2 regions of the Burkholderia plantarii genome follow, and region 1 is predicted to be linked to the other one. Evidence: predicted binding sites of a transcription regulator. Region 1 holds the regulator's gene; the other holds the start of a gene.
The links. The regulator HrcA, encoded in region 1, represses chaperone genes, less so after heat shock. The targets are predictions, from matches to a motif close to TTAGCACTCNNNNNNNNNGAGTGCTAA.

Region 1 (7,495 bases):
CGCCGCCGGCCGATCCTCGCGCCCGGCCCGAGCCGCCGCGCCCCGGCTGGCATCAGGCCGCCAGCATTTCCTTCGCGTGCTTGCGCGTGGTGGCCGTGATCTCGAGCCCGCCGAGCATCCGCGCGACTTCCTCGACGCGGCTCGCGCGGTCGAGCGGCGTGACGGTCGAGACCGTGCCGCCGGCCGCGTCGAGCCCCTTGGCGACCTGGAAATGATGATCGCCGCGCGCGGCCACCTGCGGCAGGTGCGTGACGCAGAGCACCTGCCGGTCGCGGCCGAGCTGGTGCAGCAGCCGCCCGACCACCTCGGCCACGCCGCCGCCGATGCCGGTGTCCACTTCGTCGAAGATCAGCGTCGGCGTGAGGCTCGCGGCGCTCGCGATCACCGCCAGCGCGAGGCTGATGCGCGCGAGTTCGCCGCCCGAGGCGACCTTCGCGAGCGGCCGCGGCGGCACGCCCGGGTGGCCCGCCACGCGGAATTCGATCTGCTCCAGCCCGTGCGGGCCGCCTTCGGCGAGCGGCACCAGCGTCACGTCGAAGCTGCCACCCGCCATCGACAGTTCCTGCATCGCGGCCGTAACCGCCGCGCCGAGCGCGCCGGCGGCCTGCGCGCGTGCCTCGGACAGCGCGCGCGCGTCGGCCAGGTAGGTCTGCTTCGCGCGCGCGGCCGCGTCCTCGAGCGCGCTCAGATCGGCCGCCGCGTCGAGCGCGGCGAGCTGCTCGCGGCGCGCCATGTGTTCGTCGTGCAGCGTGTCGGGCGGCAGCCGGAACTTGCGCGCGGCCGTGTGCAGCGCGTCGAGCCGCGCCTCCACCTGCGCGAGCCGCTCCGGATCGAGTTCGAGCCGTTGCGCGTAGTGCGACAGCGAATAGCCGGCCTCGCGCAGCTGGATCTCGGCCGGATCGAGCGCGGCCAGCACGTCGTTGAGCGTCGGATCGATCGAGGCCAGCTGGCGCACCTTCGAGATCACGCCGCCGAGCTGCCGCAGCAGCGCGTCGTCGGATTCGGAGATCGCGAGCAGCGCGCCCTGCACGCCGCGGATCAGGCTCGCCGAATGCGTGAGCCGGCCGTGCTCGGCGTTCACTTCGTCCCATTCGCCGGGCTGCGGCGCGAGCTTGTCGAGTTCGGCGAGCTGCCAGGCGAGCTTCTCGCGCTCGAGCTGCAACTCGCGTTCGTGGACCTGCGCGGCCTCGATCTTCTGCAGCGCGTCGCGCCACGCGCGCCAGCCGCGCGCCACCACCGCCGCCTCGGCGGCGAGCCCGGCGTGCGTGTCGAACAGCTCGCGCTGCGCGTCGGGCCGCATCAGCAACTGGTGCGCGTGCTGGCCGTGGACGTCCACCAGCATCTCGCCCAGTTCGCGCAACTGCGACAGCGTCGCGCTGGTGCCGTTGATGAACGCGCGCGAGCGGCCGTTCGCGTCGATGACGCGGCGCAGCATCACGCTGTCGTCGGCGTCGAACGCATGGACGTCGAGCCATTGCGCGACGCGGTCGTGCGGCGTGAATTCGGCGGTGATGTCGGCGCGCTGGCAGCCGGCGCGCACCACGCTGGCGTCGGCGCGCTCGCCGAGCGCGAGCGCCAGCGCGTCGATCAGGATCGACTTGCCGGCGCCGGTCTCGCCGGAGAACACGGTGAAGCCGGCATCGAATTCGAGGTCGAGCCGGGCGACGATGACGAAGTCGCGGATCGAGAGATGACGAAGCATGATGTCGGGCGCGGCCGCGTCAGGATTCCGGATCGTCGTCGTGCGACGGATGTTCGTTCCAGTGCAGCTTCTTGCGCAGCGTCGTGTAATAGCTGTAGCCGACCGGGTGCAGGAACGGCACGGTGTGTCGCGAGCGCCGCACCTCGATCGTGTCGTTCAGTTGCAGCGCGGTGAACGACTGCATGTCGAAGTTCACGTTGACGTCGCGCCCGCCGATGATCTGGATGCCGACCTTGACGTCGTCGGGCAGCACGATCGGGCGGTTCGACAGCGCGTGCGGCGCGATCGGCACCAGCACGATGCCCTGCAGCTGCGGGTGCAGGATCGGCCCGGCCGAGGACAGCGCGTAGGCCGTCGAGCCGGTCGGGGTGGCGACGATCAGGCCGTCCGAGCGCTGGTTGTACATGAAGCGGCCGTCCACCGACACGCGCAGCTCGGCCATGCCGGAGAAGCCGCTGCGGTTCACCACCACGTCGTTGAACGCGAGTGCGTGATAGATCGGTTCGCCGTCGCGCACGATGCGCGCCTCGAGCAGCGTGCGCTCCTCGCGCTCGAAGCTGCCCGACAGCATCTGCGGCACGAGTTCGAGCATCTCCGAGGCGGAAATGTCGGTGATGAAGCCGAGCCGGCCGTGGTTGATGCCGATCAACGGCGTCCGGTAGGGCGCGAGCTGGCGGCCGATGCCGAGCATCGTGCCGTCGCCGCCGAGCACGATCGCGAGGTCGGCGCGCGCGCCGATCTCGCTCGGCGTAAGCGCCGGGTGGCCGTCGATGCCGTACTCGCGCGCCGTTTCGGCTTCGAACACGACCTCGAGCCCGCGCTGCGTGATGGCGGCGGCGAGCGCGGCGAGCGGTTCGGCGATGCCGGGCGTGTTGCTGCGCCCGACGAGCGCGACGGTCTGGAACAGGTTACCGGTTTTCATGCCGGCATTACACCATAGCTGGATGACGAAAAGGAACCGGCCGAGCGGCCGGGGAGCAGGGCGGGCGGGGCGGGCGCCGGAAATCTCGCGGGCGCCGCCCGGTTGCGCTAGAATTTTCCTTCATGTTAGATCCCCGCGCCCGAACCCTCCTCAAGACCCTGATCGAACGGTATATCGCCGACGGTCAGCCGGTCGGCTCGCGCACGTTGTCCCGGTATTCCGGTCTCGAACTGAGCCCGGCCACGATCCGCAACGTGATGTCCGACCTGGAGGAACTCGGCCTCGTGTCGAGCCCGCATACCTCGGCCGGCCGCGTGCCGACGCCGCGCGGCTACCGGATGTTCGTCGACACGCTGCTGAGCGTGGAGTCGCCGATCGACGATGCGGCCGTGACGCGGCTCGTGCAGACCACGCTGCAGGCGGGCGAGCCGCAGCAGAAGGTGGTGGCGGCCGCGGCCAGCGTGCTGTCGAACCTCTCGCAGTTCGCCGGCGTGGTGCTGACGCCGCGCCGCAGCCACGTGTTCAAGCAGATCGAGTTCATGCGGCTGTCGGACAAGCGCATCCTGCTGATCATCGTGACGCCCGAGGGCGACGTGCAGAACCGCATGATGGCCACCCAGCGCGATTACTCGTCGTCGCAGCTGACCGAGGCCTCGAACTACATCAACGCCAATTTCGCCGGGCTGTCGTTCGACGAGGTGCGGCGGCGCCTGCGCGAGGAAATCGACGCGCTGCGCGGCGACATGACGGCGCTGATGCACGCGGCCGTCACCGCCAGCACCGAGGCCTCCGACGACGAGGACACGCTGCTGATCTCGGGCGAGCGCAACCTGCTCGAGGTGGCCGACCTGTCGTCGGACATGGCGCGGCTGCGCAAGCTGTTCGACGTGTTCGACCAGAAGACGAGCCTGCTGCAGCTGCTCGACGTGTCGAGCCACGCGCAGGGCGTGCAGATCTTCATCGGCGGGGAATCGACGCTGGTGCCGATCGACGAAATGAGCGTCGTGACGGCGCCCTACGAGGTCAACGGCAAGATCGTCGGCACGCTCGGCGTGATCGGGCCGACCCGGATGGCCTACAACCGCGTGATTCCGATCGTCGACATTACCGCGCGCCTGCTGTCGCTGACGCTGAGCCAGCAGTGACGCTGCCCGCGGCACGGGCCGCCCGGCCTTGCCTATGCGCGCGTCGGGGTCATTGGGGCGGCACCGGTCGCGCCGTGGCGCCGTCGCTATAATGAGGATCGTTCGATCCGGGGCTCAGGCCCACCCCCTTCATGCGTTTTGATCTCGAACCGCCGTCGCAACACGCCGCGGCACATCGCGTCGCCGTCCTGCTCGTCAATCTCGGCACGCCCGACGAACCCACGCCGGGCGCGGTGCGGCGCTACCTCGCGCAGTTCCTGTCCGATCCCCGTGTCGTCGAAATCCCGGCCATCGCCTGGCAGCCGATCCTGCGCGGGCTGATCCTGCCGTTCCGCTCGCGCGCCTCGGCGAAGAAATACCGCTCGGTCTGGATGCCGGAAGGCTCGCCGCTGCGCGTGTTCACCGAGCGGCAGGTCGAGGGCCTGCGCCCGCTGTTCGCCGCCAACGGCTATCAGGTGCTGATCGATTACGCGATGCGCTACGGCACGCCCGACATCGGCACGGTGCTCGGCCAGCTCAAGCGTGCCGGCACCGAGCGCGTGCTGCTGGTGCCGATGTATCCGCAGTATTCGTCGTCGACCACGGCCACCGCGTTCGACGCGGCGTTCGCCGCGCTCGGCCGCATGCGCAACCAGCTCGAGGTCCGCACGCTGCGTCACTACGCCGACCATCCCGCCTATATCCACGCGCTCGCCGAGCAGGTCCGCCATTACTGGGCCGAGCACGGGCGCCCCGATTTCGCGGCCGGCGACAAGCTGGTGCTGAGTTTCCACGGCGTGCCCAAGCGCACGCTCGATCTCGGCGATCCCTACCATGACCAGTGCCAGCAGACGGCCGCGCTGTTGATGGCGGCGCTCGAACTGACCACGCTCGAATGCCGCGTCACGTTCCAGTCGCGCTTCGGCAAGGCCGAGTGGCTGCAGCCCTACACGGCGCCGACGCTGCGCGAGCTTGGCGCGGCCGGCGTGAAGCGCGCCGACGTGTTCTGCCCCGGCTTCACGGCTGACTGCCTCGAGACGATCGAGGAAATCGGCATGGAGGTGCGCGACGAGTTCCTGCACGGCGGCGGCGGCACGTTCCACCGGATTCCGTGCCTGAACGCGTCGCCGGCCTGGATCGACGCGCTCGGCCAGATCGTGGCCGAGAACCTGCAGGGCTGGCCGGTGCGCGCGCCGGCGGCGGCCGACGCGGCGGCATGAAGGCGGACCGGCCGCGCGGCGGCCATTGAGACGGGAAGGCTCCGATGAATTACCGAATTTCGACCGAACCGGGCGCGAAGCTGCGCATCGACAAATGGCTGTGGGCCGCGCGCTTCTTCAAGACGCGCTCGCTCGCGGCCGATGCCGTCGAGAAAGGGCGGGTGCGGATCGGCGGGGCGCCCGTCAAGCCGTCAAAGGACGTGCGGGTGGGCGACCGCGTCGAGGTGACGATCGACACGGCGGTCTGGCAGGTCGACGTGCTCGGCATCTGCGACCTGCGCGGGCCGGCCGCGATCGCGCAGACTCTCTATGCGGAAACCGGGGAGGGCCGCGCGAAGCGGCTTGCCGAACTGGAGCGGCGACGGCATTATCGCGAGCCGGCCGCCGAGCTGCACGGCCGGCCGACCAAGCGTGACCGCCGGATCATCGACAAACTTTCGAATGGGCGCTGAAGAGGCGCTCGAACGTCGCCCGGGCGCTGCCGTATTCGGTATTGCGGTCGGTGACGGCGCCCGACAGACAGATGGTGGTGGTGCCGGCCGCCAACACCAGCGCGACCACCGATATCGCAAAGGTCAGTTTCACGGTACTCCCCTCGGGAAGGCAGGCGGGACGGGTTCGGTGGGAGGCTGCCTGACGGACCATGGTGGGAACCGTGCTTGCTCGGGCAACCTGTACCAAAGTGTAGTGTAGTGCCCGAAGCCGATCCAGTGAGGCGCGGGTAACGGTTGTTACGGCGGGTTTCGCCAGGCCGCCGGACCGTTCGGTCGCCTGGCGGTGGAACCGGTGCCGTTCCGGCATTGTCTCCGAACTGGCACCGCGGCGCTCGAGAATCGCCCGGTTCCGGGCCGAAATCCGGTCCCGGACCGGCTCGAACGGGTCCAAACCGGCCGATTTCGTCGCGCTGTCCGAAAGACCCTCTTGAAAATGTTGTCTTCGGCCTTATCTGCGCCAACGTTGTGCGGCGGTGCGTTCCCGTGCGAGGCGCCGCCGGTCTGGCTTTCATCACTCAATTCGATTTCAGCGACATGGAAAACACGCAAGAGAATCCGGCTGGTCAACCGGCCGACGAGAGCGGCCGCGACGCGCAGGCTGCGCAACCCCAGGCCGCCGAAGTGCCGCCGGCGGCGGGCGAGGCCGAGGCCGCGCTGGCCGAGGCGCAAGCCAGGATCGCCGACCTGCAGGAAAGCTTCCTGCGGGCCAAGGCCGAGACCGAGAACGTGCGCCGCCGCGGCCAGGACGACGTCGCCAAGGCCCACAAATTCGCGATCGAGAGCTTCGCCGAGCACCTGCTGCCGGTGATCGACAGCCTCGAGGCCGCCGTCGGCGACAAGTCCGACGACATCGCGAAGGTCCGCGAAGGCGTCGAGCTGACGCTGCGCCAGTTGCAGAGCGCGCTCGAAAAGGGCCGCGTGCAGGTGATCGACCCGGTCGGCGCGAAGTTCGATCCGCACCAGCACCAGGCGATCTCGATGGTGCCGGCCGAGCAGGAGCCGAACACCGTCGTCACCGTGTTGCAAAAGGGCTATACGATCGCCGACCGCGTGCTGCGTCCCGCGCTCGTGACGGTTTCGCAGCCGAAGTAAGCGCGCGGCTGGCGCGAAATCGGCGCGTCGCCCGCATGACATCGGCATGACTCAAGCATGATTTGAGCGTTTCCGGCCCCGCCGCCGGCGCCGCGCCTCGTGCGCGCCGGCGGCGCGGCCGCGTGACGTTCCGGAGCCGGGCGCGGCGGGTTGCGCCCGGCTTCGTGTTGATAAGGGGCCGTATCGGCCCGCGGCGCCCGCCGATTGAAAAAATTGAATAGCCGCATCGCTTTCGGGGTCTTGAAAACGGCGCGAACGCACCTATTTCGTGTGCATGGTTGAATTCGGCGCGGCAAACCGGGCAAAACGTCCCGGAATCCGCAGCAAAACAGAGTTTCTGGAGATTACGAAAATGGGAAAGATCATCGGTATTGACCTCGGGACCACGAACTCGTGCGTGGCCGTGATGGAAGGCAATCAGGTCAAGGTCATCGAGAACTCGGAAGGCACCCGCACCACGCCGTCGATCATTGCGTACATGGACGACAACGAAGTGCTGGTCGGCGCGCCCGCCAAGCGCCAGTCCGTGACCAACCCGAAGAACACGCTGTTCGCGGTGAAGCGCCTGATCGGCCGCCGCTTCGAAGAGAAGGAAGTGCAGAAGGACATCGGCCTGATGCCCTACGCGATCATCAAGGCCGACAACGGCGACGCCTGGGTCGAAGCGCATGGCGAGAAGCTCGCGCCGCCGCAGGTCTCGGCCGAAGTGCTGCGCAAGATGAAGAAGACGGCCGAGGACTACCTCGGCGAGCCGGTCACGGAAGCTGTGATCACGGTGCCGGCCTACTTCAACGACAGCCAGCGCCAGGCCACCAAGGACGCGGGCCGCATCGCCGGCCTGGAAGTCAAGCGGATCATCAACGAGCCGACCGCGGCCGCGCTCGCGTTCGGCCTCGACAAGGCCGAGAAGGGCGACCGCAAGATCGCCGTGTATGACCTCG
Region 2 (7,495 bases), 1.1 Mb from region 1:
TTGTTCATCCAGCCGTTCGCCACCAGGATCCAGAGCGCCGACAGGTTCGAGCCGAGCGCGACGAGGAACGTGACGATCAGGTGCTTGACCTTCGAGAGCCGGTTCCAGCCGAAGAAGAACAGCCCGACGAAGGTCGATTCGAGGAAGAACGCCATCAGCCCTTCGACGGCGAGCGGCACGCCGAAGATGTCGCCGACGTAGTGCGAGTAGTAGGACCAGTTGGTGCCGAACTGGAATTCGAGCGTGATGCCGGTGGTCACGCCCATCGCGAAATTGATGCCGAACAGCTTGCCCCAGAACTGCGTCATGTCCTTGTAGACCTGCTTGCCGGTCATCACGTAGACGGCTTCCATGATGACGAGCAGCCAGGACATGCCGAGCGTGAGCGGAACGAACAGGAAATGGTAAAGCGCGGTGACGCCGAATTGCAGGCGTGATAGATCGACGACTTCACTGCTGATCATGGTGGTCCCCGGTGGAAGTGTGGACGGCGGTCGTCCCGAGCAGTTGCGCGGCGACCGCGGCGACTGGCAGCGACATGTGCTCCGCTTGTGGATGATTGAAGAACGCGTATTTGAGCGTCATCAACAGGACCAGCTTGATGGCCAGCACGACCGATATATCGCGAATCAGCGTGGGGCCTTTCGTCCAGGAGATGAAGCGCGCGCGCAAGGACGGCGGTCCGTCGCGAGGCGCGGATTTGCGGGTGAGGATCAGCGGCATGATCGTGTGGGTGACGCTCGAAAGTGAGGAAGACGAACCGGTGAAAAATCGCCGATTTAGGTCAACTGCAGCACTGCAATTTTAAAATTGTGCGCTGCGATAATTGACCGCCTCGATGCGGCAGACGGTCGCAAAACTGGCTCTACGGTTTGATGTGACTCAAATGTCGATTGAGCGGCGCGCTGAGCACCTGATTTGCGGTAAATCGCGGGGACAAGTGCTGATTGTATTTATAGTTCGCGATCCTGAGCTTGTCAGCGTCGAGTGCAATAGTGCGACGATTGGCATCACGCGCCGGGAGGGACGCCGACCGATCGGCGAAACAGGTAGTGCGGGGGAGGGGGGAGCGCACCATCAAGAGAAAGGCCCGCGGTGTTGCCACCGCGGGCCTTGAACTTCGGAGCTTGAAAGCCGGACGCTGCCGCCGGTGCCGGCGGCGCGTATCAGGCGTAGGCGGCCAGCGCCGCGCGCATCTTCTTCATCGCACTGGCCTCGATCTGGCGGATGCGTTCGGCCGACACGCCGAACTCGGCCGCGAGGTCGTGCAGCGTCGAGCCGCCGGAGCCGTCGTCGTCGACGTTCAGCCAGCGCGCCTCGATGATGCGGCGGCTGCGCGCGTCGAGCGATTCGAGTGCTTCCGAGATGCCTTCCGTCTGCAGACGGTCGCGCTGGCGCGAGGCGATCACCGAGGTCGGCTCGTTGTGCGAGTCGGCCAGGTAGGCGATCGGCGCGAACGATTCCTCGCCGTCCTCCACCTGCCCTTCGAGCGCGATGTCGCCGCCCGACAGACGCGTTTCCATTTCGGCCACGTCCTCGCGCTTGACGTTCAGCTCCTGCGCGAGACCGTCGATTTCCTCGGGCGTCATCGCCTGCATGCCTTTCTTGTGGCTGCGCAGGTTGAAGAACAGCTTGCGCTGCGCCTTCGTGGTGGCGACCTTCACCATGCGCCAGTTGCGCAGGATGTATTCGTGGATCTCGGCCTTGATCCAGTGGATCGCATACGAGACGAGCCGCACGTTCTGGTCCGGATCGAAGCGCTTGACGGCCTTCATCAGGCCGATGTTGCCTTCCTGGATCAGGTCGCCGTGCGGCAGGCCGTAACCGAGATAGTTGCGTGCGATCGACACCACCAGGCGCAGGTGCGAGAGCACCAGCCGGCGGGCCGATTCGAGATTCTGCTGATCGCGGAATTCCGTCGCATACTGACGCTCTTCCTCGGGCGTCAGCATCGGGATCCGGTTCACGGCCTGGATGTAGGCGTCGATGTTGCCCAGCTGGCCAGGCAGCATCGAATTCGAGGCGAGCGCGAGCGCGCCTGCCGGGGAGGCCTTCGCCGGCATCGAGCCGAGGGTATTCGGAAGGGTCAGAGCGTTGCTCACATAAACTCCTTTGGAATCAGGGACGAGCCCCGTAACAAGGCGATTCCACCGGGCTATCTTAGCACTCTCGCCAAGCGAGTGCTAAACACTTAGAGGGGAAAGGGCCATTCGAGTTCCCGATGAGCTATTGATGAATATATTTTGATAGTTTTTGTATGTCGCCAGGGTCAACTCGTATTCAAATCGACGTGTTTTGGTGAGATTTGCGGGAGACGTTTTCGATTCTTGTCGTTTGCGAAGCAAACCATTTCGTTCAACGATGCCGATCGGAAAAGTCCTTTACCATAATATGCAGTTCGTTTTTTGAGCCAGCCGTGATGGCTTGCGGTGGCGCTCCATTCAACCCCGGAATCTGGAGTAAAGGATGCATAACAAGAAGAATCTCAGGACGGGACGGTGGCTGGCCGGCATGGCGCTGGCGCTGACACTGTCGGGCGGATGCAATGCCGCATTCGCCGATCGCTGGGGTGTGCAGGTGGCGGGCGGTATCGCCGACCACGACATGAAGAAGGCAGACCTCGGCATCGTCTGGGATCCGGGCTGGTCGTGGTGGCAGGTCGGCGACTGGCATTTCACGTTCGTCGCCGAAGGTCATGCGGCGTATTGGCACTACGGCGGAGACCACGCGGTCAATTCGAACATCGGCGAATTCGGGGTCACGCCGGTGTTCCGCTTCATCAAGCGCACCGGCTACGTGCGACCGTTCTTCGAGGCCGGCGTCGGCGTGCGCCTGCTCACGCATCCGCACATCGCTACCGACTACACGATGTCGACGGCGTTCCAGTTCGCCGACATGGTCGGGGTGGGCGCGCAGTTCGGCAGCCGCCAGCAGTATCTGGCCGGCTTCCGTTTCCAGCACGAGTCGAACGCCAGTATCAAAGATCCGAATCCTGGTATAAATTTCAGCCAGATCTATCTGCAGTACAACTTCTAAGCGGCACGCGCGGCGCGCGCGGGGCCTGGGAGTACGGCGATGGTGGCGAAGATGATCGATGCGATTCGCGCGCTCGAACGTGACCGGTTCCGCGCGATGGTCGAAGGCGACGGCGAGGCGCTCGATGCACTGCTGTCCGACAGCGCCTATTACGTGCATACGAACGGCAAGCGCGAATCGAAGCAGCAGCTCATCGACGCGATCGTCGCCGGCCGCCGCCGCTACCGCCAGATCGAGGTGCAGACCCAGGACGTGATGCCGATCGGCGGAGAGGCGTTCGTCGTGACGGGGCGCCTGATCGTCGAACTGGAGGCCAACAACGGCGGCATCGTGTTCCCGGTGGCCTACACCGCGCTGCAGGCTCAGGAGCAGGGCCGCTGGCGCCTGCTGGCGTGGCACGCGACGCGCTGCGCCACCGAAATCTAGGCTTCGCGGGTCGCGAGGCCGTTGCCGGATGCGGGTGGCATCCTTGTCGGTTCCTTCCGGGGCGGCCTGTCGGGCCGCCCTTTTTGCGCCCGTGCGCCGCGGATCTCGCGGGACGGGACGGGGCGGTGGCGCGGCGCATGCGGCCGGGCCGGACGGTGAGGCCTGCTGCCGCCCGACCCGCGCGCCTCAGGCCGCGGCGCGGTGATCCGAGCAATGCCAGCCGGAGCGGTTGAGCGCGCTCGTAACCGCGTCGACGGCGGCCACGGCCGGTTCCTCGTGAATCCCCACCCCGTAGCGCAGTGCCGAGCCGCCGAGCCGCGCGCCGACGAACACCGCGCTGCGGCCGTCGCGGCCGCGCAGCGCCTCGACCGATACCACTTCGACCGTCGCGCCGGCCGCGCCGGAGAATGCCGTCGCCACATGCGCGGCGATCACTTCCGGCGTGTCGCCCGTGAGCGGGCCGCCGGGAGCGATCTCGCGCCGCTCCCAGGTCATCGCGCTGCCGACGCGTGCGGCCGGCCCGCTGGTTTCCAGGTACTCGCGGCGGAACAGCGCGCAGACCGCCTCGCCCGTGACTTCCTCGCCGGAGCGGTCGGCCACCGCCTGCACCGCGTGGCTGAACTCGATCTGCACGCGGCGCGGCGGCGCGAAGCCCATGCCGCGTTCGAGCAGGTAGGTGGCGCCGCCCTTGCCGGACTGGCTGTTGACGCGGATCACCGCGTCGTAGCCGCGGCCGAGGTCGGCCGGATCGATCGGCAGGTACGGCACTTCCCAGGGCGCGTCGGCGCGCTGCCGCGCGAGGCCCTTGCGGATCGCGTCCTGATGCGAGCCCGAGAACGCCGTGAAGACGAGATCGCCCGCATACGGATGGCGCGGATGCACGGGCAACTGGTTGCAGCGCTCGACCACGGCGCGCACCGCGTCGATGTCCGAGAAGTCGAGGCCCGGGTCGATGCCCTGCGTGTAGAGGTTGAGCGCGAGCGTGACGAGATCGACGTTGCCGGTGCGCTCGCCGTTGCCGAACAGGCAGCCCTCGACGCGGTCCGCGCCGGCCAGCAGCGCGAGCTCGGTCGCGGCCACCGCGGTGCCGCGATCGTTGTGCGGATGCACGGACAGCACGATGCTGTCGCGATAGCCGAGGTTGCGGTCCATCCACTCGACCTGGTCGGCGAACACGTTCGGCGTCGCGGCCTCGACCGTGGCCGGCAGGTTGATGATTATCTTGTGGTCGCGCGTCGGGCGCCAGGTCTGGGCGACCGCGTCGCAGACCTCGCGCGCGAAGCTCAGCTCGGCCATGCTGAAGGTCTCGGGCGAGTACTGATAGGTCCAGTGCGTGTCCGGCCGCGCCTGCGCGTGCGCCTTGATGATCCGCGTGCCGTCCACCGCCAGCGCCTTCACCTGCTCCTTCGAGAGGCCGAACACGAGCTTGCGGAACGACGGCGCGATCGCGTTGTAGAGGTGGATGATCGCGCGCGGCACGCCGTCGAGCGCCTCGAAGGTGCGCGCGATCAGGTCCTCGCGCGACTGCACCAGCACTTCGATCGTCACGTCTTCGGGAATCCGCCGCTCGTCGATCAGCTTGCGCACGAAGTCGAAATCGGTCTGCGAGGCCGACGGGAAGCCGACCTCGATCTCCTTGAAGCCGATCGCGACGAGCATCTCGAAGAACTCGAGCTTCTGCTCGATGCTCATCGGCTCGATCAACGACTGGTTGCCGTCGCGCAGGTCGGTGGACATCCAGATCGGCGCCTGCGTGAGGGTGCGGGACGGCCACTTGCGGCCGTTGAGGCGAACGGGTTCGAACGGGCGGTACTTGTCGGCGGGGTTGCGCTGCATGGTGGCCTCGGGGCGTTGCGGTCGCGAGCGAAGACGGGGCGGCAACCGGATCGGCGGTTGACTGCGCACGGGCCGCGCGAATTCGCGGACGGCATGCGGCGGGTCTTCGCGATCGCCCGACGGATGGACGGACGACGGCTGACGACTACGGGTTACGAAAAACGAGAAGGAACTGCGGGAACGGCTCAGGGGGGACCGTGCCGGAAGCACGGCGCGACGACAGCGTTACGCTAGTCGTAGCGATAGCGACCGCGCTAGGCGGCCGGAGGTAATTCGGAGGGGGTTCGGAAGGGAACGCATGGCGACAACTTTAATGCGGGTGGTTCCGCGTTGTCAAATGCCAGGACGGGATCGCCCGCGTCTCGTGCGCGTGTTTCGCGTCGGCAGCGCGGCGGCGAGCCCGGGATGGCCGCGATCGCCGCCGCTCGCCTGGTTCAGCCCTCGACGCGCACGATCCGCAGGATCGTCTCGACCTGGCGCGCGAGCGCGTCGGGCACGGGAACGGCGCCGTCGAGCACGGCACGGGTCCAGGCTGCCGTGGTGGCCGCGTCCTTCGACTCGGGCAGCGCGACGGGCGGCGCGTCGGGCGACGAGCGCTCCGGTTCGAGCAGCGTCTCGCAGCGCCCGTCGTGCAGCCAGTCCACTTGCACCTGCCGGCGCGTGTCGGCCACCGCCTCGCCCTCGGTGCCGCGCGCGAGCAGCGCGCCGCCGGCCGCCGCGTCCGGATGCTCGCTGAACAGTTGGGCGAGGCTGTCGCGATAGGGCGGATGCGTGTAGTTCACGAGACGCAGCCCGAGCGGCTCGAACGGCTGCAGCAGCTTCACCAGCGTATGCGTGGAGTTGCGCACGCCCAGCACGCCGCGCAGCGCCAGCAGGCGCGCGAGCTTCGGCGCGAGCACCTCGAGCGGCGTGAAGGCGACGCGCCGTTCGGCCAGCGCGCGTTCGGCGGCCGCATGCGAGGCGGCGGCCGGCATCGCGAGTTCGGTGAAGATCTCGGCGCTGGTCACGCGCCCCGGATCGGTCGCGACCCCATGCACGAGTACCGGCACGCCTTCGCGGGCCAGCAGCAGCGCGAGCAGCGGCACCAGGTTCGGCTGCTTGCGCGCGCCGTTGTAGCTCGGGATCGACACCGGCCGCGCGGCGCCGGCCGGCGCGCGCAGCGGCGCGAACGACGCCTGTGCGGCGGCCAGCATCGCCGCCAGTTCGTCGGCCGTCTCGCCCTTGAGCCGGTACGCGATCAAGACGGCGCCGAGCTCCACGTCCGACACGCGGCCGTCGAGCATCGCCTGATACAGCTGGAAGGTGTCCTCGGGTGATAGCGCGCGGGCGCCGTGCGGGCCGCGGCCGATCTCCTTGATGAAGCGGGCGCAGGAAAAGGGGGCGGTCTGGGGGGCGGTGGCGGCGTCGGTCATCGAGGCGTGGAGGCTTGGGCGCGGCGCCGGTCCGGCGCGGCCGCCCTGGGTATGCGGGAAGCCCACTGATTATCGCATTTGCGGCATTCTTGCAAGCGCGCCGGCGCCGTGCCGCCGGCGCGTCGGCGTGGCCGAAGCCGGCACTGACGGCGGCGCCGCGGTCGGCACCGCAGTCGGCACAACACGCGATCGTTATCCGCAGGAGGGCAAGCGATGGAGCTGTATGGTTATTTCCGCAGTTCGGCGTCGTACCGCGTGCGCATCGCGCTGCACCTGAAAGGCCTGCCGTTCGACTATCGCGCCGTCCACATGCTGCGCGGCGGCGGCGAACAGCTACGCGACGATTATCGCGCGCTGAATCCCGACGCGCTGGTGCCGACCCTGGTCGACGGCGACACCACGCGGCAGCAGTCGCTCGCGATCATCGAGTATCTCGACGAGATCGCGCCCGAGCCGCCGCTGCTGCCGCGCGCGCCGGCCGAACGCGCCTGCGTGCGCGCGATCGCGCTGCAGATCGCCTGCGAGATCCATCCGCTCGACAACCTGCGTGTGCTGCGCTACCTGAAACGCACGCTCGGCGTGGCCGACGAGGCGAAAAACGCCTGGTACCGGCACTGGATCACGGAGGGCTTCGCGACGCTCGAAACGCGGCTCGCGAACGACCCGCGCACCGGCCGGCTGGCGTATGGCAACACGCCTACGATTGCCGACTGCTGCCTGATTCCGCAGCTCTACAACGCGCAGCGCTTCGGCGTGGACCTGGCGCCGTATCCGACGCTGGTGCG

Region 2: the regulator HrcA is predicted to act here: its motif matches at 2,161-2,187, upstream of rpoH (RNA polymerase sigma factor RpoH).

The regions. Positions count from the first base shown of each region.
Region 1 is NZ_CP007212.1:699,328-706,822, forward strand. It holds gene recN (DNA repair protein RecN) at 53-1,702, opposite strand; gene bpln_RS03090 (NAD kinase) at 1,722-2,624, opposite strand; gene hrcA (heat-inducible transcriptional repressor HrcA) at 2,747-3,769, shown strand; gene hemH (ferrochelatase) at 3,901-4,968, shown strand; gene bpln_RS03105 (RNA-binding S4 domain-containing protein) at 5,013-5,420, shown strand; gene bpln_RS37105 (hypothetical protein) at 5,392-5,553, opposite strand; gene grpE (nucleotide exchange factor GrpE) at 5,997-6,554, shown strand; gene dnaK (molecular chaperone DnaK) at 6,907-7,495, shown strand, end outside.
Region 2 is NZ_CP007212.1:3,779,093-3,786,587, reverse strand. It holds gene bpln_RS16245 (cytochrome ubiquinol oxidase subunit I) at 1-464, opposite strand, end outside; gene cydP (cytochrome oxidase putative small subunit CydP) at 451-723, opposite strand; gene rpoH (RNA polymerase sigma factor RpoH) at 1,167-2,102, opposite strand; gene bpln_RS16230 (acyloxyacyl hydrolase) at 2,467-3,036, shown strand; gene bpln_RS16225 (nuclear transport factor 2 family protein) at 3,076-3,462, shown strand; gene leuA (2-isopropylmalate synthase) at 3,649-5,298, opposite strand; gene ybiB (DNA-binding protein YbiB) at 5,733-6,710, opposite strand; gene maiA (maleylacetoacetate isomerase) at 6,924-7,495, shown strand, end outside.